2 regions of the Caballeronia sp. GAWG2-1 genome follow, and region 1 is predicted to be linked to the other one. Evidence: riboswitches for the same ligand, from Rfam matches in the RefSeq annotation. Region 1 holds a riboswitch; the other holds the start of a gene.
The links. Region 1 has a riboswitch for cobalamin ahead of NCR98_RS17325 (CbtB domain-containing protein). Riboswitches for the same ligand answer to the same signal wherever they lie in the genome.

Region 2: another riboswitch for cobalamin. It lies ahead of NCR98_RS03215 (TonB-dependent receptor domain-containing protein); the one in region 1 lies ahead of NCR98_RS17325 (CbtB domain-containing protein).

Annotation. Positions count from the first base shown of each region.
Region 1 is NZ_JALQDD010000027.1:185,575-190,587, forward strand. It holds gene NCR98_RS17310 (cobyrinic acid a,c-diamide synthase CobB) at 1-933, shown strand, start outside; gene NCR98_RS17315 (DUF1289 domain-containing protein) at 930-1,166, shown strand; gene NCR98_RS17320 (CbtA family protein) at 1,228-2,010, opposite strand; gene NCR98_RS17325 (CbtB domain-containing protein) at 2,020-2,250, opposite strand; cobalamin riboswitch at 2,287-2,410, opposite strand; gene NCR98_RS17330 (histidine phosphatase family protein) at 2,452-3,000, shown strand; gene NCR98_RS17335 (DUF1428 domain-containing protein) at 3,062-3,433, shown strand; gene hmuQ (heme-degrading protein HmuQ) at 3,473-3,787, shown strand; gene NCR98_RS17345 (hypothetical protein) at 3,842-4,219, opposite strand; gene lhpI (bifunctional Delta(1)-pyrroline-2-carboxylate/Delta(1)-piperideine-2-carboxylate reductase) at 4,233-5,013, opposite strand, start outside.
Region 2 is NZ_JALQDD010000006.1:171,748-176,760, reverse strand. It holds gene NCR98_RS03220 (FecCD family ABC transporter permease) at 1-223, opposite strand, end outside; gene NCR98_RS03215 (TonB-dependent receptor domain-containing protein) at 250-2,127, opposite strand; cobalamin riboswitch at 2,214-2,537, opposite strand; gene NCR98_RS03210 (ATPase) at 2,774-3,160, shown strand; gene NCR98_RS03205 (cell division protein ZapA) at 3,157-3,471, shown strand; RNA gene ssrS (6S RNA) at 3,594-3,776, shown strand; gene NCR98_RS03195 (EVE domain-containing protein) at 3,854-4,312, shown strand; gene NCR98_RS03190 (SIMPL domain-containing protein) at 4,406-5,013, shown strand, end outside.

The DNA of each region.
Region 1 (5,013 bases):
ACCTTCGGCGCGCTTGCGTTCGGACTTGCGCGTTATCGGCCCGATGTGCCGTTTCATGGCGTGCTTGCAAATCGCGTGGCGTCTGCGCGCCATGCACAGATGCTGGCCGAAGCCATCCCCGAAGGGCTGCGCTATTGCGGTCATTTTTCGAACGCGGACGATATCGCGCTACCCGAACGTCACCTTGGCCTCACTCAAGCGCGGGAAGTGGCGGACCTGGATGCGCGTCTCGACCGCGCCGCCGATGCCATTGCCGCGACCACGCTTGCCGATTTGCCGCCGCTCGTTCGCTTCGACGACGACATCACGCTAAGTGAACCGCCGCGTCTTCTCGACGGATTGCACATTGCGATCGCGCGGGACGCCGCGTTTTCATTTATTTATCCCGCGAATGTCGATTTGCTAAAGGCATCGGGCGCAAGCGTCAGCTATTTTTCCCCGCTAGCGGATGAGCCCGTACCCGCTCATGTCGATGCGCTCTACTTGCCCGGCGGCTATCCCGAGCTTCATGCCGCGACGCTTGCTTCCAATGCGTGCACGCGCGCTTCGATAGAAGAACATATCGCGCGCAATCGCGCGGTAGTCGCGGAATGCGGCGGTATGCTCTACCTGCTCGACGCACTGACGGATGTCGAAGGCAATCGTCATTCAATGCTAAGCGCCCTTCCCGGCGACGCCACCATGCAACGCCGTCTTTCGCGGCTGGCGATGCAACGAGTCGACACCGCCCACGGTCCGCTCACCGGCCACACCTTTCACTATTCGACGCTCAAGACATCGATGCAGCCTTTCACGACAGCCACGCACGCAACGACCGGTGCGCAGGGCGAAGCGCTTTATCGTCATGGCGCGATAACGGCCACTTACATGCACGCTTACTGGCCCTCGAATCCTGCGGCAATGGCTGCGCTCTTTCGCGGCGAAGCACTATGACGACATCGACCGAAATCGGGCCACGCGATCTCGCCGAGATGATCGAACGCGCCAGCGCGCAGGAGCCAATCGGCTCGCCGTGCACCGGCGTTTGCAAGCTCGACGCATCGAGCGGCCTGTGCGCGGGATGCTTTAGAAGCCGCGAGGAAATTAAATTCTTTAGAACGATGGACGATCACGCGAAGCTCGCGTTGTTCGACCAGTTGCTTGAGCGGCGCGCGGCCTCGCAATGAACGAAGGCTCGCGCTCGTGCTCAAGCGACGCGGGCCTTTTGACATCCATCGAGCATTCGATTCAGGCAGCGGCCATGCGACGCGCTGCCGGACGCTCGAGTTCACGTGACGCAAGCGCGCCGAAGAGCAGTCCAAGCGTTGCCCAGATCAATGCCTGGATACCGACGGCAGTCAGCCTGAAATTCCACAACAACGACGCGGAAAAGTCGGCGGGTACTTCGTCGACAGAAGGCAGCGCCACTTGCGCGATAACCATCAGGACGACGTAACCAGCCGCCGCAATAAGCGCCGCGTTCCAGTTGCCGCGACGCGCCTGCAAGCGTCGCTGCGCATAGACCGCGAACACCGCGCCGACGATTGATATCGCCACCATGCCGAAGAAAAGCGCCGTACGCGGACCGATGGTTTCGGCATTGCCCACGGCGGGCGGGTTTGGGGGATATTTGATGAACGGCACGAGCGCAACGCTAACGAAACCAATGAGCGCAAGCAAAACCGACGTTCCGCGCGCATGCAACGAGCCGAGCCGCCCATAAGCCAAGGCAAAGATCAGCGAGAAAATACCGCCTAAAGCCGTGCCGAACACCACCACGCCCGTTAGTAAGCCCAAACCCGCTTGCGTGTCCCGGCTAACGAGTTCTTCATCATCACCATGACTATGCGATTGCGCTGCCGCCGCTTCATCGTGATGATCGTGTGCGGGCGCTTGTGCATGCTCGTGCTGTTCTTCGAACGCGATAGCCCGAGCAACTGAAGGTTCGCCGAAGCCGCGCGCAAAGCCAAAGCCGATCAGGCCCGCGACGAGTCCCGCGACCATGCCGCGTATAAGCAAGTTGCGAATCATGCTCCGTCCTCAGTGGCACGGAAAGCCGAGCAAGTGCCGGCCATCGTGAACGAATTCGTGGACGTACATGCCCGAGATAATGGACGTTGCACCTTGCTCGGCGCCGACGAAATAAATCGCGATCAGCAGAACGAGGCCGATAAAAACGGCCCAAGGAAGGACCTCACGCACCGGAATGGGGACCGGTGCATCGTTAGCGGGCGTTGCAATACCAGCGGAAAAAGCCGGCGCGTTGGACATATTCATTGAAATTTCTCCAGGGAAAAGCGCGTCCCGATAGACGAAGAGCATGCAGCGGGGTCTGACTCGCGGCATCGCGCTCTTAGCGCGAACCGCATACAGTGGCGCGACCGTGCCGGGCTTCCACCGGCTTCCTCGCACTGCAAGCTTGCCATTCTATGATGATTGCCGGCAAAGTAAAACGACCATGAGCTAAAGCCTATGCAATCGACATTGATTTTGCTGTGCCACGCCGCCACGCATGCCATGAAAAGCGGGCGTTTTCCGCAAGGCGACGAGCCTGTCGAACAGGCTAAATGCACGCTCGATGTCCCGGGCGACCCAAGCCGCGTCACATCCAGCCCGGCCCGCGTTGCTTGCGAAACAGCGGCTTGGATCACGACAGATTTTTCGATCGATGTCGCATTCGACGATATCGACTATGGAGAATGGCGCGGTCGTTCCATTCGCGAGATTAGTGAGCGCGAGCCTCAAGACGTTGCGGCGTGGCTTTCCGATCCCCATGCAAGGCCGCATGGCGGCGAGAGCGTGGCAATGCTGTCAAAGCGCGTTGAGAAAGCGCTTGAGGGGCTTGCTTCGAATACGGAGCACGAATGCTGCATAGTCGTAACGCACGCCATCGTCATGAAGGCGGCGCTCTGTATCGTGCGCGACGAACCGTTGTCGTCGATACTCAAGATGGATCTCGCGCCGCTATCGTCCGTCTTGCTCAAGTTCGCGGAAGGCAAATGGACGTACGTGCCCTCCTGAACTTAGATGGCCGCTCGGTGCTCAAAGCAAGCAGCGACTGGTTCGCTCAAAGGAGACAGCAATGGCGCACTATGTGGATGGTTTCGTCGTACCAGTGCCGATCGACAAGGTCGACGCGTATCGCAGCATGGCCGATGCAGCGGGAAAAATATGGCTGGAATATGGCGCGCTGCAGTTTGTCGAATGTATTGCCGACGATGTTAAGCCAGGCGAGCTCACCTCGTTCCCTCGAAGCGTACAGCTCAAGGAAGGCGAAACGGTGGTCTTCTCGTGGATCGTCTATGAATCGCGCGAACAGCGTGACGCCGTCAACGCCAAAGTAATGGAAGACTCGCGTCTTAAGAGCATGATGGAAAACGGCGAACCGCCGTTCGATCCCAAACGCATGTTCTTCGGCGGCTTCAGGACGCTGGTCGAACTGTCAAAGGCCTGATTATTTTTCGAATGCCTAAAACCAAGGAGCCATATCGACATGTACATTGCCATGAACCGCTTCAAGATCGTTCCAGGCGCGGAAGCCGATTTCGAACATCTCTGGACAAGCCGCGACACGCACCTCAAGGAAGTGCCGGGCTTCGTGGAGTTCCATCTGCTAAAGGGACCGACGCGGGATGACCATGTTCTCTATTCGAGTCACACGATCTGGACAAACCATGCTGCGTTCGAACAGTGGACTCAGTCGGATGCATTTCGCGCCGCGCATCGCAATGCGGGCGGAGAAACCAGGCAGCTTTACTTAGGCCACCCGGAATTCGAAGGCTTCGAAGTGATTCAGACGGTTAAATAAGAGCCGCCTGTCTTACAAGACCGTGAACGAATTGCGTCGCTCGCTAAGGCCTTCCTAAGCCTTAGCGCCACGCGCCATTCGCTGCAATGTCGATGAATCGATGGCTCCGGCACAAATGCGCACGGCCTCCTTAAGCGTACGTGGACGTCCCTCGCCAAACTGCGATTCAAGCATGGCGACGGCGCGTAAGCGTTCGTCATTGCCCAGCTTCTCGCCAGTCGCAAGCTCCAGCACGGAGATAAAGTAAGCAGCCGGCGGCGCCGCGTTAGGCTGTGCGGACGCACCGCCTGATCCATCATTCCCGTCGTCGCGCGCGGGAAAACCGGGCGTCCATCTGGTGTCGTATCGGCTATTCATGGGTCTGTTCACTTGGGTGCAAAGGCGCTTGCGCCAGCTTTCGATTGAACAGACATTCAGCAAGGAACGTTCCAAGCCAGCTAGCGCCTTAAATAGCGCGGTTATTTTTGTCTAACAATAAAGCTCTAGCAACTCGACATGCAGCGAGATCCCATGCCGCGCATCCGACGGATTTAAATACGACCGGGCGTTCGTTTTTCACCCTTGCCGTGATTGCTTGTGCAAGTGAATTGACATTCTCCCATTTCACACCGGCAAGGATGAAATCCCCCGCTTCATGGCGCGCGCCTGCCGGGTCATCGACATACAAAGCGCTTGAATCGATAGTGCCCGACGCTATTTCTGCCGCATCAGGCGTAAAGGCGCCAACACCGATGACCAACCGATCTGCTCGCGCCGGCAGCGTATAGACAGGCTGCTTGCTGGTAGTCGCGGTGATGACGACATCGACAGCTTCGGGAATGTTTGAGCTTTCAAGCGCCGCGAGCTTTGGCAAAGCCGCTGCGTAGGCATTGCAAAAGGCATTCGCACGCTCGGCTCGCGACCCCTGGACGATGATCGATGCATCGGGATAAACGCTTGCGATCGCTTCCACATGGTAGGCCGCCTGCTTGCCCGTACCGATCACCAGCACTTGTTTCGGCGGCTGCGCGCTTAGAGCGCGGATAGCGAGCATCGATACCGCCGCCGTTCTGCGCCCCGTTACAGTTGGGCCGTCGAGCATGAATTGCGGCACGCCGGTGACGGCATCGAATGCGGTGACCTGTCCGTGAATCGTGGGCAAACCAAGCGCACCGTTACCCGCGCACACGTTGACGAGCTTGTGCATGGCCAAGTCCGCCGCGCTTGCAGGCATCGACAACATGATC
Region 2 (5,013 bases), on a different contig from region 1:
CGAGCAAGGCGCCCGAAGCGAAACCCGCGAGCGCGCGCGGCAAACGCAAGGTGAGCACGATGTCATCGGCGATATCGGGCGCGGCCGCATGCGCGTGCAGCAACGCCGCGATGGCGCGCGGCAAGGGCAACGCGACGCTGCCGAGCGCGAGCGACGCCGCAAACACAAGCAACGCGGCAAGCCCGAGCGCAGCCCAGATGCCTAACGCGCGTTTAGCGTTCATCGCGCGGCGCAGGTCAACGGTGTCGCTCACGACGGGCGCCAGCCGAGCGTGACATAAGCGCCGCGCCTCGGCGTGTTGTACGAATAAGCCAGTTCATAGTTCCGGTCGAAGAGGTTGTCGACACGCGCGCTCACGTACCACGACTTCGTGATGTCATAGCGCGCCGACAGATTCACGACGCCATAGCCCGCGAGCGTCGAATCGTAATCGCTGCGCGCACCGCTCACGATCCACTCGCCACCCACGCGCCAGCTTCCTATCGAGCGATGCGCGCTGAAACTCGCGAAACGCCGCGCACGGCGCGTCAGGTCCTGATTGCCGGTTTCATCGACGGGATTCTGGAACGTCACGCCCGCGCGTAAATCAGTGGCGCCGACATGCCCTGCCCACGATCCCTCGACGCCCTGCACCTTCGCGCGTCCGACGTTCTGCGCGATATAGAAGCCGCTGCCGTCCGATACGTAATCGATCAGATTCGAATAGCGCGTCTGAAACGCCGTCACGCGCAGCACGCCCACTTGGTCCGATGCGTACTGCAGCGCCGCTTCCACCGAATGACTGCGCTCGGGCTGAATGGACGGATTGCCGCTGAACGGATAGTAGAGATCGTCGAAGCTCGGCGCGCGGAACGACGCCGCGTAACTCGCGCTCGCGCGCCAGTGCGTGTCGATGTTGTACGCATAGCCCAGATAGTAGCTGTTCGCGCCGCCGAAATCGGAATACTGGTCGTGGCGCAGATTGGCCTGCACTTCGCTCGGACCGAAGCGTCCCACATAGCCCGCGTACACCGAATTCACGTGACGATCCGGCGCGCTGAACTGATCCGAATCGAGCGTCTGGTCGAGATGCTCGTAACCGAACAGGAGCTTGTGCGCCTCCGTCAGGCGAAAGTCGTTCTGCCACAGATACTGGCGATCCTCGGAATTGAAGCGGCTCGTATAGATGCCGTTCTGCTCGATGTTCGCGCGGTCCTGTCCCTGCGCGACCGTGAAATGCGTGGTCCACTGGTCCGTGATACGGCCGTTCGCAAACACCGATGTCGACCGCACGCGACTGTGCGAATCGTTGAGATCGCCGGGCAAGCCGTAGGCATCGTCGAAACTGTCGATGCCGTTCGACTGATAGAAGCGCACGCCCGCGTCCCATTTGTCGCCGAACTTGTGGCGCAGCGTGGCCGCGACGCTTTCGTTCAGATAACCGTTCGCGTTCGGATTGGCGTTGGGCGCGAGCGCGGGATCGATCGACGAGAAACCATCGGTCTTCTCGCGCGATACGTTGAAGCTGAAGGTCGTGCGGCCTTCGCTATCGAGCGCGCCGGAAACGCCCGCAGCTTGCCGCTGCGTGTGATAGCTGCCGTATTCCGTCTCGAAGTAGAAGCGCGGCGGATGCGCCTCGCCGTCTTTCGTGAAGATCTGCACGACGCCGCCGATCGCGCCCGAGCCGTACAGCGCCGACACGTTGCCGTTCACGACTTCGATGCGGTCGATCTGATCCGGCATGATCTGCGCAAGCTGCGCCGAACCGAGCGATGCGGATTCCACACGCACGCCGTCGATCAAAACGAGCGATTGCGTCGAGGACGCGCCGCGTATGAACGCGCTTGCATTCGCTCCCGGGCCGCCGTTGCGCGTCACCTGCACGCCGGGCGCAAGACCGATGACGCCGAGCGCGTCGTAGGCATTGCTATCGGCGATATCCTGGGCGTCGAAGAGCGAAGTCTGCGCGATCGTATCGGCGAGAGGTTGCGCGGTGCGCGTCGCGGTCACGACGACGGGCGCGAGCGGCGGTTGCGAGGCTTCGTCCGCGAGCGCTTCATGAGCGAGCAACCATGTGTTGAGGGCGACGAGCGCGGCGCGTTCGATCGTTTTGCGTCTGCCCGCGTGTCGGGCAAGTGGCGATACCATGCGTGAAATGTTCCCATGCGTAGGCTGGCGCGACCTCGCTCCCCGCAAGGCCAATGCGCGACGAGCGCGCTCGAATGCGAACAGACGAACGCGCTGAACAGTTGGCCGGTATCCGGGCTGGCGACACACCGTCCCGCCTTCCCACGCATGAAGCGCAGTGGCATCGACACGTTCTTCGCCTGGCCTGCGTCGAGCGGCGGATTCTTGCGAATCAGACAAACTCGCAAGCAAACTCACACGACGGCGCGGCGAAAAACGCGCAAGGGACGACTTGCAACTTGCGTTGCGGTCGCTTACCGTTGCGGGGGCAGCACAGGTTGGCGTGGCCTTGGCGGCGCCGCTTCCTGTTTCCCGTTTGACTGCGCCCGCAAAAGAATGCGGACGCGAGCACCAAAAGTGCGGCAAGTGTAGGAGCGCGATTCAGGACCGTCAAGAAACGACCCTGGCCGATCATCGCAAGACACACGGCTCACGACGAACCCAACTAGAACCCGCCGTCGCAACACATCGGCAGCGCCCGCGCTTTCCACACACGAATGCATCGCGATGCACGCATGATCGCGTGCTGTTACGTCTCGAAACGAGACAATTATCGGAAGCTCCGTTGAACCGCGCTAGAATGCGAGGTCTTTAGAGGACGCAGCACATGCTCAACGAACTCGAATCACTGTCAGGAAATATCGGCCGGCTGATCCAGATCAGCGAGCGGCACAATCAGGCGCGTCTCGCGCTTGAAGCACAAATCGAACAACTGCGTAGCGACTACGCGAACGTGCAGGCAGAGCTTGTGCAAATGCGCGAAGAGCGCGACACGCTGCAAGCCGAACGCGATTCCCTCTCGGCCAAGATCGACGACGCGCAGGTCCGCCTGAACGCGATTCTCGAAAAGTTGCCGCGCGGCAAGTCCGCGAATCATGCCGAGACGGAAAATCAGCTCGATCTCCTCGATGCCCGTTCTCACGATGTGCAAGCCGCGCACGAGCATGCGCACGCGGGAGAGCACAGTGAGCATCATCACGGAGAGAAGGCATGACGACCACGCAGATCGAAGTATCCATTCTCGGCCAGCAATATCGCCTCGCCTGTTCGCCGGAAACCGAAGGTGCGCTGCGTGAAGCGGTGGCACGCGTCGACGCCGAGATGAACAAGGTGCGCAATGCAAGCAACGTGCGCGGGCAAGACCGCATCGCGGTGATGGCCGCGCTTTCACTCGCTTCCGAATTGCTGAGGCTGCAAGAAAGCGTGCGTCATGGCGAGGCCTTCCCCGCCGAGGAAATTCGCCGCACGATGCACTCCATGAACGAACAGCTTGGTGCTGTCATCGCGCAGTATGAAGTGCAGTGACCGAAGTGCCGCGACGCCGCTCCTTGGCGAACGCTAATCGGTCGCGCGATGTCAATCGAAAAAAGAAACTGCGCAATTGGTGTCGAGAGGCTGCATTAGACATTCGATTGGTGTAGAGTGACTACTCCCTGCCTGGTTCGCCAAGGTCATATATTCCTTGAACCAATGCTACATTGGCACGGTTGTGGAAACTTGCAGCACGGGCGCGCGCGTCACTCTGTCTGATGTACCCGAAGTGTTGCTTACTGCGACCAATCTTGAACCCAGGTTCAGGATGCCGGCCTAGCGGCCGAGGTGGGGACCCTACTCCAGCGGCATCGGTTCATACCGATGCCGTTTGCTTTTGTTGAGCCCGTTTTAAAACCCCGTTGCCGAATCCATCATGCGCTACTGGCTGATGAAGTCCGAACCGGACGAAGCGAGCATCGATCATCTCGCGCACGCGCCGAAGAAAACCCTCCCGTGGACGGGCGTGCGCAACTATCAGGCGCGCAACTTCATGCGCGACCAGATGCAAGTCGGCGACGGCGTGCTCTTCTATCATTCGAGTTGCCCGGAGCCGGGCATTGCGGGCATCGCCAAAGTCTGTTCTACGGCCTACCCCGATCCCACTCAGTTCGACGCCAAAAGCCCGTACTTCGACGCCAAGTCCACGCAGGAGACGCCGCGCTGGATGCTCGTCGATGTGCGTTTCGTCAAGAAGACGCCGTTGATTCCGCTCGCGACATTGCGCGAACACGCAGAACTCGCCGACATGCAAGTGCTCGCGCGCGGTAATCGGCTGTCGATCACGCCCGTGACCGAGGCGCAGTGGCGCTTCATAACCGAGCGTCTGGTCTAGGGCGCGCGAATCGTTCAAGGGAACTAAGGGAACGAACGAAGCGCCTAAGTGCGGTCGCGAATCACGCGATGCTCTTGCACTCGGAGTCCTTAGATGATCGACAAGAAAACCGCCGCCGCCCTCGCCTTCGTCGCGATGTCGAGCGCCGCGCTCACGCTTCCGCTTTCGGCCGCCGCTCAGACGGTAATCACCAATCCGCAGCCATCCGGCGTGCTCTCGCTATCCGCGCAAGCCAGCGCGCAAGTGCCGCAAGATGTCGTCAACATCACGCTGTTCTACGAGCAGGAAGCGGCCGATCCATCGTCGCTCACCACCACGCTCAATCAGCGCGCCGAAGCCGCATTGCGCGAAGCAAAAGGCGTCGACAACGTGACCGCGAAAAGCGGCTCGTTCACGGTTTATCCGAGCACGGATCGCGACGGTAAGATCTCCGCGTGGCGCGGCCGCACTGAGGTCGTGCTGGAATCGCACGACTTCGCGGCGGCGTCCAAGCTCGCGGGCAAGATGAGTAACGCCATGCAAGTCGGCAGCGTCGCGTTCTCGCTGTCGCCCGAAGCGCAGCGCGCCGCCGAGCAGAAGCTCTCGACGCAGGCCATCGAGTCGTTCCGCAAGGAAGCGCAGGCCACGAGCCAGGCGTTCGGCTACGCCAACTTCACGATCCGCGAAGTGAACGTGGGCCACAGCGGCGCGGGTCCGCGCCC